Regions from separate parts of the Butyricicoccus sp. AM78-15b2TA genome, predicted to be linked through region 3. Evidence: predicted binding sites of a transcription regulator. Region 3 holds the regulator's gene; each other region holds the start of a gene.
What was found. Region 3 encodes LexA, which represses DNA repair genes until DNA is damaged. Its sites were predicted from a motif close to CNAACANNTGTTNG; they were not measured.

Region 1 (4,730 bases), 180 kb from region 3:
CAGCGCCGCGGGAGACAGCAGTGCGCCGAAGTCCTCCGGCGAGAGAACGTCCTTGCGAAGCGCACGCAATACGTCAGCCGCCGTATAGGCATCCGCGTCATAGGCGTTCATGCGGGAAATGACCTCGTCCTGCACCTCGGAGCCGATGTTGTCCATACCCGGCTGGTACTCCATGTGATTGGTTTGTTCAGTGATATATTTTGCGGAGATGATCTCCGTTTTTTCGTTTTCCATGACAAATACCTTTCTGTTTTCGCGCAAAGCGCGCATTTAATCGAAAATTGCGGCGCAATTTTCATAAAAACGCGGGGCGTGTACCTGCGTTTTTATACAAGGAAGAAAATTTGTGTGCCGTGTAACGACGCGCAAATTTTCTTGCCGGATATGTCCGGGCTTTGCCCGGCATATCCTTTTTCGATTGAAAGCGTGGTTTCAATCGAGAACTTTAATCCTGCAGGAAACCGGTCAGCGGAGAGGATGCCGACGCCGTCTCACGGACGCGGCCCAGACCGGCAAGGTACGCCGTGCGGCCTGCCTCAATCGCCTGCTTGAACGCCTCAGCCATCGCCGGAATATCGCCTGCGGTGGCAATCGCGGTGTTTGCCATGATGGCTGCCGCACCCATTTCCATTGCCTCGCAAGCCTGCGACGGACGGCCGATGCCTGCGTCTACAATGATCGGCAGGTCGATTTCGTCGATCAGGATTTTGATGAACTCGCGGGTGGCAAGACCCTTGTTCGTGCCGATGGGAGCCGCCAGCGGCATGATGGAGGCCGCGCCCGCGTTGACCAGATCACGCGCAACGTTCAGATCGGGATACATATACGGCATGACAACAAAGCCTTCGTTTGCGAGAATCTCGGTCGCGCGGATGGTCTCCTGATTATCCGGCAGCAGGTACTTGCTGTCGCGCATGATTTCGATCTTGACGAAATCGCCGCAGCCGCACGCACGCGACAGGCGCGCAATACGAACCGCCTCGTCGGCATTGCGGGCACCCGAGGTGTTCGGCAGCAGCGTTACGCCCTCTGGGATATAGTCGAGGATGTTAGCCGTGCCGCCCTCATTTGCTCGGCGCAGTGCCAGCGTGATGATCTGTGCGCCTGCATTCTGCACAGCAGCGTTGATCAGGTCGAGCGAATACTTGCCGGAACCAAGGATAAAGCGGGACTGAAACTCGTGTCCGCCGATTACAAGCGTATCTTTCATGTGAAAAACTCCTTTTTCTTGACCCATTTAAGGGAAACGTATAAACTGATAGTATAAATAAGAAAGGGGAACGTAAAAGTGAAAAAGTTTATCGAAGAATTCAAAGCCTTCGCGCTGCGCGGCAACGTGATGGACATGGCGATCGGTGTTATCATCGGCGGTGCGTTCACCAGCATCGTGACTTCACTGACCGATAACCTCATTAACCCGATTCTCGGCCTGTTCGGCGGCACCGATTTAAGCGGTTTCGTGCTGAACCTCGGCGGTGTGGAGCTGCGCTACGGTGCATTCATCACCTCGATCATCAACTTTTTGATCATGGCGTTCGTTCTGTTCTGCCTGCTCAAAGCGGTCAATAAGCTGACTGCGCTCGGCAAAAAGCCGGAAGCACCCGCAGAGCCGACCACCAAGGTCTGCCCGTTCTGCTGCAGCGAGATTCCGATCAAAGCTGTCAAGTGTGCACATTGCGGTTCCGATCAGCCGAAAGAATAATGGAGAGCGGAGAATGAAAGCTGCGGCTTCTGTTCTCCGTTTTCTATTTACGGCTCCGTTTCTCCGATGAGCAGGCGCAGCACCATCGTGCCTTCATGTGCCGAGCAGACCGCTACGCGCGGCGCCATCAGGCCGAGACCGTCGGCTACATCGCTTGTACCGTCGCCGCAGAGATACACATGGCCGAAGCGTTTTTCGGTCTTGATCAGGTTCGCTGAACCGTAGCCTGCCATGCCGCTGCCCGACACGACCGGCTTTTCCGGCAGTCTGGTAAGCAGATTCTCGAGCAGCATGGCCTTCTGGTCCGGCTTGTCGAACGCCTCTACGACCACATCACAGCCGGAGAACAGCCGCTCTACGTTGGACGGAACGACCCGCTCGGTGTAGGTCTCGTAAGTGAGATAGGGATTGATGGCCTCAAGCTGCTCAACAAGCGCGAGCGTTTTCGGAATGCCGAGGTCTTTCATCGTGTAATGCTGACGGTTAAGGTTGGTGATGTCCACCACATCGAAATCCACAAGGATGAGATGACCGACACCCAGCCGCGCCAGAAAGATCGCAAGGTTGGAGCCAAGCCCGCCCAGACCTGCAATGCCGACACACGCCTTGTCCAGCTTAGCCTGAATATCCGCGCCGTGGCGTTCCACCAGTGCGTCATGCAGTTGTTCTTTGGTTAAAATCATGGGAATTCTCCTGTAATCACGCGCAGCGTGCATTTAATCGGAAATTGCATTGCAATTTCTATGAAAACCGGGAGCATGTATCTCGGTTTTCATACCAGTAAAAAATGTGTGTGCCGCTCGCGGCGCGCAAATTTCTTTGGGACATATCCGCGTTTTACGCAGTATGTCCCCTCTCGATTGAAACTGTAGTTTCAATCGAAGAATATCAGCCGCCGCCCACAAAGCATACGACTTCCAGATGGTCGGCATCGGTCAGCTTCTCTTCCGCGAACTGCGCGCGCGGAATGATGGTGCCGTTCTTCTCGACAGCCACACGCTGCGGGTCGTGACCCAACTCCTTCAGCAGTGCCAGTACGGTTCCTTCTGCGGGAACAGCGCGTTCGTTACCGTTTACTTTCATGCAAATATCCTCTTTTCCGCAAGAAAAAAATGCTCCGGTCTCACCATGCGGTAAAACCGGAGCATTAAAATTTCAAGTGTATGCGACAGCTTCCCTACGATGGTGCTAACCAACAGGTTCAAAAGGTTAGGCTCTCGCCCTCTCAGCCGCTCATCACGGCACCCTTGCTTGCAAATACAGTATGCACCTCATTCTCCCACTTGTCAAGCACATTTTTTTCGGATATAATGCAGTTATACGATGCAAACATTCGTTCGGGAGGAGATGATGACCGATGGACAGAACCATTCTGCACTGCGACTGCAACTCGTTTTTCGCGAGTGTGGAAACGCTGCTCGACCCGTCGCTCGCCGACGGACCGACCGCCGTCTGCGGTGATCCGGAGAGCCGCCACGGCATCATTCTCGCCAAGAACGAGAAGGCCAAAGCCTTCGGCGTACAAACCGCCGAGACCATCTGGCAGGCGAAACGAAAATGCCCGGATTTACGGCTGGTAGCACCGCACCGGAGCGAATATGTGAAGTTTTCGCGCAAGTGCAACGAGCTGTACCTGCAGTACACCGATCTTGTCGATCCGTTCGGCATTGACGAATCCTTCCTCGATGTCACCGGCTCGATGCACCTGTTCGGCTCCGGCGAGCATATCGCGGACGAGCTGCGCCGCCGCATGCGCGAGGAGGTCGGGCTGACCATTTCGGTCGGCGTATCGTTCAACCGCGCGTTCGCCAAACTCGGCAGCGATTACAAAAAGCCGGACGGCACGACGGTCTTTTCGCGCGGAAATTTCAAGCAGCGCGTGTGGTCCTTGCCCGCGAACACGCTCCTGTATGTCGGCAAACGCGCCAGCGACCGGCTGAACCAACTGGGCGTACGCACGATCGGCGAGCTTGCCGCCTGCGATCCGGCGTTTATCCACAGCATTCTGGGCAAAAACGGCGATCTTCTGCTGCGTTACGCCAGAGGCGAGGACGATGAGCCTGTGCGCTCATTTTACGCGGAACGAGAAGTCAAATCGGTCGGCAACAGCATGACGTTCGCGCACAATCTGCTCGGCGCGGACGAATGCCGCATGGGCATCACGGCGCTGTGCGACAATGTCGGCAGACGTTTGCGAAAGCGCGGCATGGTGTGCCAGACCGTGCAGCTCGGCATCCGCGACCCGGAATTTCACAACCGCTCGCGGCAGGTAACGCTTGAGCGGCCGACCAACTCCACGCGGACGCTCATCGACCTGTCCATGCAGCTGCTGCTCGGGCACTGGCCGATGGACAAGCCGGTGCGCCTGCTCTCGGTCACGGCAGCCAATCTGCTGCCGGAAAATCAGTCGTGCGAGCAGCTTTCGCTGTTTGACGCCGCCGAGGATATCCAGAAGCGCGACCGTCAGCATAAGCTTGACCAGACGGTTGACGCGCTGCGGCAGAAATTCGGTGATAAATCAGTCGTGTTCGCGCATTCGGTGAAGAAAAAGGATAAAACGGATAAAAAATGAGGACATATCTGCCGGATATGTCCTCATTTTTGCGTTACTGCGTCAGCCGGAAGGATACCGCCCAGCTGCCGTCCATCAGGTCGCTTGCGGTGTAGATATCACCGGTAAGTGTACAGCCGGCAACATCCTCGTATGCCATCGGGAAAACGTACTCTGTGTAATCAATATCATTGTCAAAATCCTTGTAGGATACCGCGTATTCGCACATCAGTTCCGTGCCGTCCGCAAGGTGCAAGGTCGAAAAATCTGCGTGATTATCCAGCGTCAGCGAACCATCTGTGCGATAATGCAAATGCAGTTCTCCATTTTGCCATCCGGCAGCAATCAGTGCGCATACCCCATTCTCACTCTGCCACAAAGTGCCCTGCGAAACAAGAAAATCATAGTCGTGCATGGTTTCGTACAGCGAGATATCCGACGCACTCAGACCGTTGATATCGTGATTCTCGGTCGGTG
Region 2 (4,730 bases), on a different contig from region 3:
CACCCTCCCGCAGAATGCGGCGCGAAAGTGCAATGGCAGCGGCGTAGCCGGTTGCGTACTGGTAAACGTAGTAATCGTAGTAGAAGTGCGGAATACGCGCCCATTCAAGCGAAATCTCCTCATCTACGTTCATTTCCGGTCCGAAATACTGCTCGTTCAGCTTTTTGTACATTGCGCAGAGCGCTTCGGCGGTCGTGCCCTCGCCGCGCTGGGTCATTTCGTTGGCGGCAAGCTCGAACTCAGCGAACATGGTCTGACGGTACAGCGTGCCGCGGAACTGCTCAAGGAAGTGGTTGATGAGGTACGCGCGCTCCTTCTTATCGGTCGTGACGGACAGCAGGTATTCCATCAGCAGGGCCTCGTTGCAGGTGGATGCAACCTCAGCAACAAAGATAACGTAATCCTGATACGCGGTCGGCTGGGTCTTGTTGGACAGGTACGAGTGGATGGAGTGGCCCATCTCATGCACAAGTGTGAACACGTCGTCGAGCGTGCCCTTGAAGTTGAGCAGCACATACGGGTGTACGCGCGCACCTGCCGAGTACGCGCCCGAGCGCTTGCCCTCGTTCTCGTACACGTCGATCCAACCGTTTGCAAAGCCTTCGCGGAGCAGATTCAGGTAGTCCTCGCCGAGCGGCGCGAGCGCCTTCAGTGCGATCTCCTTGGCCTCCTCGAACGTGAATTTCATTTCCACGCCGTCCACGACCGGCACATACAGGTCGTACATGTGCAGTTCGTCCACGCTGAGCAGCTTCTTTCTCAGCGCAACATAGCGGTACATGGGCGCAAACGAGCGGTGCACCGCATCGATCAGGTTGCGGTAAATTTCGGTCGGCACTTCGTTGCCGTCAAGGGCGGCATCCAGCGTTGAGGGGTACTTGCGGACATTCGCAAAGAACAGCAGCTGCTTGAGCTGCGCGGACAGCGTTGCCGCCGAGGTGTTGCGGAACTGGCCGTACACCGAGTACAGCGAATCGAACGCGGACTTTCGCAGTACACGGTCGTAGGACTGCATGAGCGGGATGAACGTGCTGTGCGTGACGGGGTGCTTATTGCCGTCCTTGTCCACCGCGTCCGGGAATTTGAGGTCGGCGTCGTTGAGCATGGAGTAAATGTCATCCGGGCTGGCGGCCATTTCGCCTGCAGCGGCGAGGATTGCCTCCTCCTTGTCAGACAGCACATGCTCTCGGCGGCGGCGAATGCGGTCGATATTCAGGCGGTACAGCTCCAGCTCGGGTGCTTCGGCGTACAGACGGTTCATGTCCTCATCACTGATGGCGAGCAGCTCAGGGGTCTCAAACGCGGCGGCAGACTGAATTTCGACCGCGAAGCGCGTCACCTGGCTGACCATCTCCTGATACGCGGCGACGCGGGTGTCTTCATCGCTGCGGCGCTGCGCGTAGTGTACGAGCGCGTCAAATGCAAGGCTGATTTCATCATCCAGACGGAAAAAAGACAGCAGAGCAGCGCCGCTTTCGGCCAGTCTGCCGCGGAATGCGGTGATGCGCGGAAGGAACTCCTTGGCCTTCGCTAACGCGGCACGCCAGTCATCGTCGGTCGCAAACAGATCCTGAATCGCCCATTTGTCCTTTTCGGGCACATCTGCGCGGACGGGAATTTTATTGGTTTCCATGGAAATACTTCCTTTCCGGTAGAGTTTTCTCCTCTTATTATGATACTCCAACCGCGGGATTCATGCAAGCGATTTACCGCGATAAAATAAAACATCCCGCTTTCCTTGCAAAAAGCGGGATGTTTGTTATTCTTTCTCCGGCAGCGAACTGCCGTAGGTTTCGAGTGCACGCTTGATATCATTCCACGCAAAACCGCGACGCTGGAGTGCCGCAACGGCTTTTTCGACCTCTTTTCGATCGGAAACGTCACCGCGCAGGCGTTTTTCGAGCAGAGCCAGCATTTGCGCCTCATCCGGGGAGAAGGTCTGCATAGCCGCTTCTGCGGTGTCGCGGTCTATGCCGCGGCGGGTCAGCTCCTGTCGGATGCGTGCCGCGCCGTAGCCCTTGCGCTTGTAGCCGCGCACAACGCTTTCCGCGAACAGCGCGTCATTGAGCATGCTGCGTTCGGTCAGCCACGCAAGCGCGTAATCGGCGGCTTCCTCATCGTGCCCCTTGGCAAGCAGCTTGTCGCGCAGCATTTTCGCACTCAATGCCCGATAAGACAGCTGTTTTGCCGCTATATCGAGGGCTGCGCGGTATTTATCCTCGCTCATTATTCTTCGTCGAGGTCATCAAAATCGTCCGCGTCGATGGAGACTGCCTTGGAGGACGACGGACGCGGTGCCTTATCCGCAGGTTTTTCGGCCTTCTCGGTCGGCACAGCAGCGGAAGGACGTGCCGCATGGCTCTGCGCCAGCTTGCTGCGCTCCTCGGCTACCTTTTCCATGATCTGCTTCTGTACGTCATCCGCGATGTCCGGATGATCCTTGAAATACTGCTTGGCAGCATCACGGCCCTGACCCAGACGGGTATCGCCCATGGAGAACCACGCGCCGGATTTGTTGAGGATGCCGAATTCCACGCCGAGATCGACCAGCTCGCTCGTGCGGGAAATACCTTCGCCGTACATAATATCGAACTCAGCCTGCTTGAACGGGGGAGCGACCTTGTTTTTTACAACCTTTACGCGGGTGTGGCTGCCGATCAGCTCGGTGCCGTTTTTCAGATGCTCCACGCGGCGAACCTCCATGCGGACAGACGCATAGAACTTGAGCGCACGGCCGCCGGTGGTGACCTCCGGATTGCCGTAAATGACGCCGACCTTCTCACGCAGCTGGTTGATAAAGATGGCTACGCACTGGCTCTTGGCGATCGAGCCGGCCAGCTTGCGCATCGCCTGACTCATCATGCGGGCATGCAGACCGACGAAGGAATCGCCCATTTCGCCTTCGATTTCGGCGCGCGGCGTCAGCGCGGCAACCGAGTCGATAACCACGATGTCGATCGCGCCCGAGCGCACAAGCGCTTCCGCAATGTCCAGACCCTGCTCACCGGTGTCCGGCTGGGAGACCAGCAGGCTGTCAATGTCAACGCCGAGTGCCTTGGCGTAAACCGGGTCGAGCGCGTGCTCGGCGTCGATAAACGCAGCCGTGCCGCCCAGCTTCTGTGCCTCTGCAACGCTGTGCAGCGCAACCGTGGTCTTACCGGAGGATTCCGGTCCGTAGATCTCAATGATTCGGCCGCGCGGCAGACCGCCGATGCCGAGTGCGAGATCCAGACCGATCGAGCCGGTCGGGATGTGTTCGATGTTCATGCCGGTGTTTTCGCCCAGACGCATAACCGAGCCTTTGCCGAACTGCTTTTCGATCTGACCGAGCGCAGCGGCAAGTGCTTTCTTCTTATCAGCCGCAGGAGCGACCGGTTCCAACTGCTTTTTGGTAGCCATGATAGCATTTCCTCCTGAAAAAGTTACAAATATGCAAGCCGCAGAGCGGCGGTGTATTCGGATTCGATACACCCATTATAACAGGGTGCCGATTTGAATGCAATGATTTTATCGAAAATTTGTTCGATAAAATTTGATATAAAAAATCCTGCCTGAAAAGGCAGGATTTTCAACGGGTCTTATTTACCCTGTGCGTCGATATACGCCTTCGCATGCTGCTTGAGCTTGTCGAAGGTTTCCTCGCTCAGCACATGCTCGATGCGGCACGCATCCTCAGCGGCGGTCTCAGCGTCCACGCCGAGAGCGGTGAGGAACGCGGTGAGCACGGTGTGGCGCTCGTAAATGCTGGTGGCAATCTGCATGCCGGATTCGGTCAGTCCCAGCAGACCATTCTGGTCGATGGAAACGTAACCGTTATCGCGCAGCAGGCCAACGGCACGGCTGATGCTCGGCTTGGAAAAGCCGGTGTAGTGCGCAACGTCGATCGAGCGCACCTGTCCATTTTTCTGCGTCAGAACCAGGATGGCTTCCAGGTAGTTTTCCGCGCTTTCCTGAATTTTCAATGCACGGACCTCCTTTTTTAAGATACTCTTTTCTGTAGGGCAGCACATGGGTTGGTCCTGCCGCGAAATTCTGTAATAGTATATCTATTTTATCATGACTTGCGTGTTTTTGCAATCTGCGTTGAACAAATTTCAAGCGGAAACAGCGGTCTGTGTTACGGCTGATCGGGCGGGAGCGGATTTTCCGGTGTATTCTGCGGCTCGGGCTGCGGTGCGGGAGCCGGCTGCTCGAACGGCTGCGGCTCGGGCATTTTGCGGTCAATGCTGCGCAGGGTGCGGTGCATGCTGAACAGCATCATAATAAATTCATAGCCGAGCCGTGCAGCAATATTTCCGACGATAAACAGCAGGATCGCCCAGAAAAAGTGGAAAAACAGCAGAATAACGCTGTAAACAGCCAGCGCAGCGACCGTCATGCAGTACAGGATTTTCAGCAGACCCTCGGTGTATGCGTGCCGGAAATTGAGAAAATCATGCAGCTTTGCTGCCGCGCCGTGGTAGTGATTCGGCTTGCGGACAAACAGCGTGTACAGCGCGATGCCGCCCGCAAGAATCAGTAAAAGTGCCAGAATCGGCAGAATCATTGAGAAAAGCGGTGTGTATGTATAGGTGTAAGCGTAATTCATGGTATGCACCTCTCCTTTGGAAATGGGTTGATACATTTTTAGTGTACCATATTCTGCGGGGTTGATAAAGGGAAAGTTGAATAATTGAGAATGGAAAATGGAGAATGGAGAATGCAGGTGAGGGGAAAATCGGTGTATTTAT
Region 3 (4,730 bases):
TCGACCACCATCAGATTGGCGTTCGGCACGTCCACACCGACCTCGATAACCGTTGTTGCGACCAGAATATCGTATTTCTGCGCTGCAAAATTGCGCATAATCTGATCCTTTTCCGCGTTTTTCATCCGTCCGTGCAGCACAGCCACACGTCGGTGCGGAAGCAGCTTCTGCAGGTCTTTTGCGTGCTGTTCCGCACTTTTCAGCTTGGTTTCTGCATTTTCGCTGTCCTCGATGAGTGGACACACGACGTAAGCCTGCCCACCGAGACCGACCTGCTTGTCGATGAAGGCAGTAATACGTTTGCGCATGTTTTCGCCCACGGCGTAGGTCTCAACCGGACTTCTTCCGGGCGGGATCTCGTCCAGCACGGATACATCCAGATCGCCGTACATAATGAGTGCGAGCGTGCGCGGAATCGGCGTAGCCGACATGACGAGCACATGCGGCGAGCCGCCCTTCGCGGACAGCGCGGCACGCTGCGCCACACCGAACCGGTGCTGCTCATCCGCGATAACGGCACCCAGCCGATGGAACTGCACACCCTGTTGAATGAGCGCGTGTGTGCCCACGACAACCTGCGCCGCACCGGTCTCGATGGCGGCCAGTGCCGCACGTTTCTGCGCGGCAGTCATCGAGCCGGTGAGCAGCGTGCACGAGATGCCCAGTTCATCCAGCATGGGTGCAAGCGTCTCCGCGTGCTGCGCGGCGAGGATTTCGGTCGGCGCCATGAAAGCCGCCTGCCAGCCGTTCTGCGCGGCCAGCGCACACAATCCGGCCGCTACCACTGTCTTGCCCGAGCCGACATCGCCCTGCACCAGCCGGTTCATCGGCCGTCCGGAGGCACAGTCTGCCGCGATCTCCATAATCGCACGCCGCTGTGCACCGGTCGGCGTAAACGGCAGGGCTTCAAAGAACGAATCCAATCCATTCGAGGTGAAAACAATGCCGGAATCCGCCTTTCGACGCTCCTTCAGCTGCTGCAGGCCGCAGCAGAGCAAAAACAACTCCTCGAATACCATGCGTCGGCGCGCCTGCGCCACATCGTCCTTGGTTTTCGGCCGGTGAATTGCAGAAAGCGCATCTACTGCGTCCGGCAGGCGGTATTTCGCCCGCAAAAGTTCGGGCAGCGGATCGGACCATTCACCGGTCAGCGTGTCGAGCGCGACAGCGGTTACACGCTCAAGATCGCGCTGGGTCAGTCCCGCCGTCAGCGGATAGACCGGCACGATGCGTCCCGGGTGGTCAGCGTCCGGTGCGACCTTCTCCGACTGCGGGGAAACCATCGTGCGGCCGCGCCCATAGCCCTGCACCTTGCCGTAGAACACATACTCCTGTCCGACGCGCAGCTGTGCCGCAGCATACGGATTGTTGAAATAGGTGACGTTCAGCGTGCCGGTTTCATCGTAAATCGTGCACTTGACCAGCGTCAGGCCCTTGCGGATACGGTTGACCCTGGGTTCGGTGCCGACCACAGCGCGCACAGCATACTTGTCCTCCATGCCGATTTCCGCAATCGGCGTGATGTGAGTGCGATCCTCGTAGTCGCGCGGGTAGGTCTCGAGCGCGTCACGAAGCGTGCGGATATGCAGTTTTTCGAGCAGCTTCGCCTTTTTCGGGCCGATGCCCTTGACGAACTGGATGCTGTCATCAACCGATGGCATGAGGATTCTCCTTTGGGAATTTTGATTTGCAAGGCACCCGCTTTACGGGGCGCACGAACCGCGCAGGCGGTTCGCCCATTCTGGGCGGCGCCCTTTTTTCTGCACCAATTGACCGGGGCGCACGAACCGCGCAGACGGTTCGCCCTAACGGGCGGAGCGTTTTTCGCTGAAGTTCAGCGGGAGTTCGCCTACGCGGCGGGCGCATAAGAGGGATGGACACCAAAGGTTTCCACCCCTCTTATGAATCTCCCCGTTTCCTCTTAGCACGGCGAAATTTGCAGAACTGAGACTATAAAGGAACGGCAGAGGATTTTTTCTTCCGCAGGACGACTGATAGCCGTCCATGTATCCGCGTATTCGCAGGGTCAGATACCTTTCTGCTACACATACGGGCAACTCTACGCTGGGTGCGGCATAACAGTGCCGCACCCTGTGTAGCAGCAATCTATCTGTGAACTGCGAACAGGTTGCGAAAGATACGCTGTGGTAACCCGACTGCCGTTCCCCTTTTCGAAGCGGTCGCCGCTCTCTGGTCTGCGCCAGACTAACAAACAAAGGGAAACGGGAGTTAAGAGGGTAGAAACCGTAGGTGTCTACCCTCTTGCCCTCGCTGCGGGAGCGGCGAAGTCCCCGCTTGATTTCAAGCGAAAAACCTCCCGCCCGTTAGGGGCGAACACGCCTGCGGCAGTTCGCGTCCCCCGCTCAGCCGATGCTGAAAAAGGCTGCTCTTAATACTCGCGGTAAACCGCCTTCACCACGCCTAAAATCTGGCACCCGGTGCCGTTGATCGGCGGATACGCCGGATTCTCCGGCATGAGCCATACACCGTCCGGCGTGATGTTGAGCGTCTTGCAGGTGGCCTCATCCTCGAGCAGCGCGATCACGATGTCGCCGTTGCGCGCCTGCACATCCTGCCGGATAATGACCAGATCATCATCCATAATGCCCACGCCGATCATCGAATCGCCGCGAATGCGCAGCGCGTAATACTCGCCGCCTCCCGCTGCCGGTTCGAACGGCACATAGCCGATATGCTCCTCCACCGCGAGGATCGGCATACCGGCGGTGACGCGGCCCAGAATCGGCACGCGCGGCACCATGGAAGGGCCGCTGACCGGCGTCAGCGCACGCGATTTATGCTCATTCGGCTCCAGATAACCGGCCTCCTGCAGCTTTTTCAGGTGCGCATGCACGGTGGACGGCGACCGCAGTCCCATCTCTGCACCAATCTCGCGCACCGAAGGCGGATAGCCGTGTTCAAGGGAATAACTGCTTATATAATCCAGTATCTGCTGTTGTTTGGCGGAAATCTTCTTCATTTTCGGCACTCCTCGCTGTTTCCGTCGGAACATACGTTCGTAATTTTATCCTTATTATACCGCAATCCGCTGCAATAAGCAAACATTTGTTTGTATTAACCTGTACGAATTTTCCGCGTTATTCGACACTATCCTTCAATTTATCCATTTTCTGCCGCTGTGTTGAAAAATAACGCAGTTTCATCACCGCATTGCTTGTATTTTACATGATTTTGTTATATCATATAAGCAGCAAAAGTATTGATTATTGCAAGGGGACCCGCATTCTGCACCCCTAACTCGCAGGGAGGTTTTTATATGACCATCAAGACCGATCTCGGATATATCGACATTACCAACGAGGTGCTGGCCGGCATTGCCGGTTACGCAGCATCCTCCTGCTTCGGTGTCAAAGGCATGACCATCCGCTCCATGTCGGACGGACTGGCGCACCTGCTCGGACTGGAAAACCAGTCGCGCGGCGTAAAGGTCACCGAGGCTGTGGACGGCGGTGTCAACATCGACCTGCACATTGCAGTCGAGCACGGTGTGAATATTGCCACCGTCTGCCGCTCTATCATCGGCGAGGTACGCTACAACGTTGAGCGTCTGACCGGTGTGGACGTGAAGAACGTCGATATCTATGTAGAGAGCATTAAGGCGGACTGACCTATAGGGGACTTCGCAAGTCCCCTATATACGGAAGTCAGTTCCGGAGAAACTGACTTCCGATACCCGAACGTCGCCGTCCAGGACGGCTGAGTCGGGGTAACAAAACCCACGCACATGTCGCGGGTTTTGTTGCGGCGAAATACGCCGCTGATTGCATGCCGCGGCGTAACCGCGGACGTCTGCGGACGGGACCAATGGCTCGGATTGCCCTAAGGAAATCCTGCCATGCGGTTACGGTTTGCAAGTAAACCGAAATCTTATTACGCGCAACTGCGCGGTTACTTTTTTAGGGAGAGATTAAATTAAATGGCAGATCAGAAAATCAACGGTGCGCTGTACCGGTCCATGGTGATCGAGGGCGCACTCGCCATTGCAGAAAAGAAGGAACAGGCAAACGAACTGAACGTATTCCCGGTGCCGGACGGCGATACCGGCACGAATATGTCCATGACGATGGGTTCCGCGATGGCTGAGATGGAAAAGCTCGCTGAGCCGACCCTCGCCAAAGCGGCGGATGCGACCGCTTCCGCGCTGCTGCGCGGCGCGCGCGGCAACTCGGGCGTTATCCTGTCGCTGCTGTTCCGCGGCATGGCGAAAAAGCTGCGCGAGACCGAGGAGGCTGATGGCCGCACACTCGCGCTTGCGCTGCGCGAAGGCGTAGACACCGCCTACAAGGCGGTTATGAAGCCCGCTGAGGGCACCATTCTGACCGTATCGCGCGTTGCGGCACAGCACGCGGTCGAGCTGTGTCAGGCCGAGCCGACGCTCACCGCAGAGCAGGTTCTGGCAGCGATCCTCGAGCAGGGCCACACCGCACTCGAGGAGACCGTTCACCAGAATCCGGTGCTTGAAAAGGCAGGCGTGGTTGACGCCGGCGGCTTCGGCTTTATCACCATCTTCGAGGGCATGCTGGACGCGCTGCGCGGCATCCACAAGGAACGTGCTGTTGCGGCAGAGCCGACCAAGTCCACCGCAGACTTCGCTGCGATCAACGACGAGGACATCACCTTCACCTACTGCACCGAGTTCATCGCATCCCGCAAGGACAAGGCACGCAATGTTGCCCGTCTGCGCTCTATCCTGAACGAAATCGGCGATT

Region 1: the regulator LexA is predicted to act here: its motif matches at 3,029-3,042, upstream of dinB (DNA polymerase IV).
Region 2: the regulator LexA is predicted to act here: its motif matches at 3,512-3,525, upstream of recA (recombinase RecA).

The regions. Positions count from the first base shown of each region.
Region 1 covers NZ_JAQEHY010000003.1:86,332-91,061, forward strand. The annotation lists gene thiH (2-iminoacetate synthase ThiH) at 1-234, opposite strand, end outside; gene PGS25_RS04170 (thiazole synthase) at 446-1,210, opposite strand; gene mscL (large conductance mechanosensitive channel protein MscL) at 1,289-1,702, shown strand; gene thiF (sulfur carrier protein ThiS adenylyltransferase ThiF) at 1,750-2,385, opposite strand; gene thiS (sulfur carrier protein ThiS) at 2,591-2,785, opposite strand; TPP riboswitch at 2,859-2,961, opposite strand; gene dinB (DNA polymerase IV) at 3,060-4,274, shown strand; gene PGS25_RS04195 (hypothetical protein) at 4,309-4,730, opposite strand, start outside.
Region 2 covers NZ_JAQEHY010000006.1:107,983-112,712, reverse strand. The annotation lists gene pepF (oligoendopeptidase F) at 1-1,633, opposite strand, end outside; gene PGS25_RS07710 (regulatory protein RecX) at 1,760-2,227, opposite strand; gene recA (recombinase RecA) at 2,227-3,399, opposite strand; gene PGS25_RS07700 (metal-dependent transcriptional regulator) at 3,579-3,962, opposite strand; gene PGS25_RS07695 (DUF4282 domain-containing protein) at 4,118-4,588, opposite strand.
Region 3 covers NZ_JAQEHY010000003.1:264,889-269,618, forward strand. The annotation lists gene recG (ATP-dependent DNA helicase RecG) at 1-1,661, opposite strand, end outside; gene lexA (transcriptional repressor LexA) at 2,390-2,980, opposite strand; gene PGS25_RS05015 (Asp23/Gls24 family envelope stress response protein) at 3,278-3,628, shown strand; gene PGS25_RS05020 (DAK2 domain-containing protein) at 3,938-4,730, shown strand, end outside.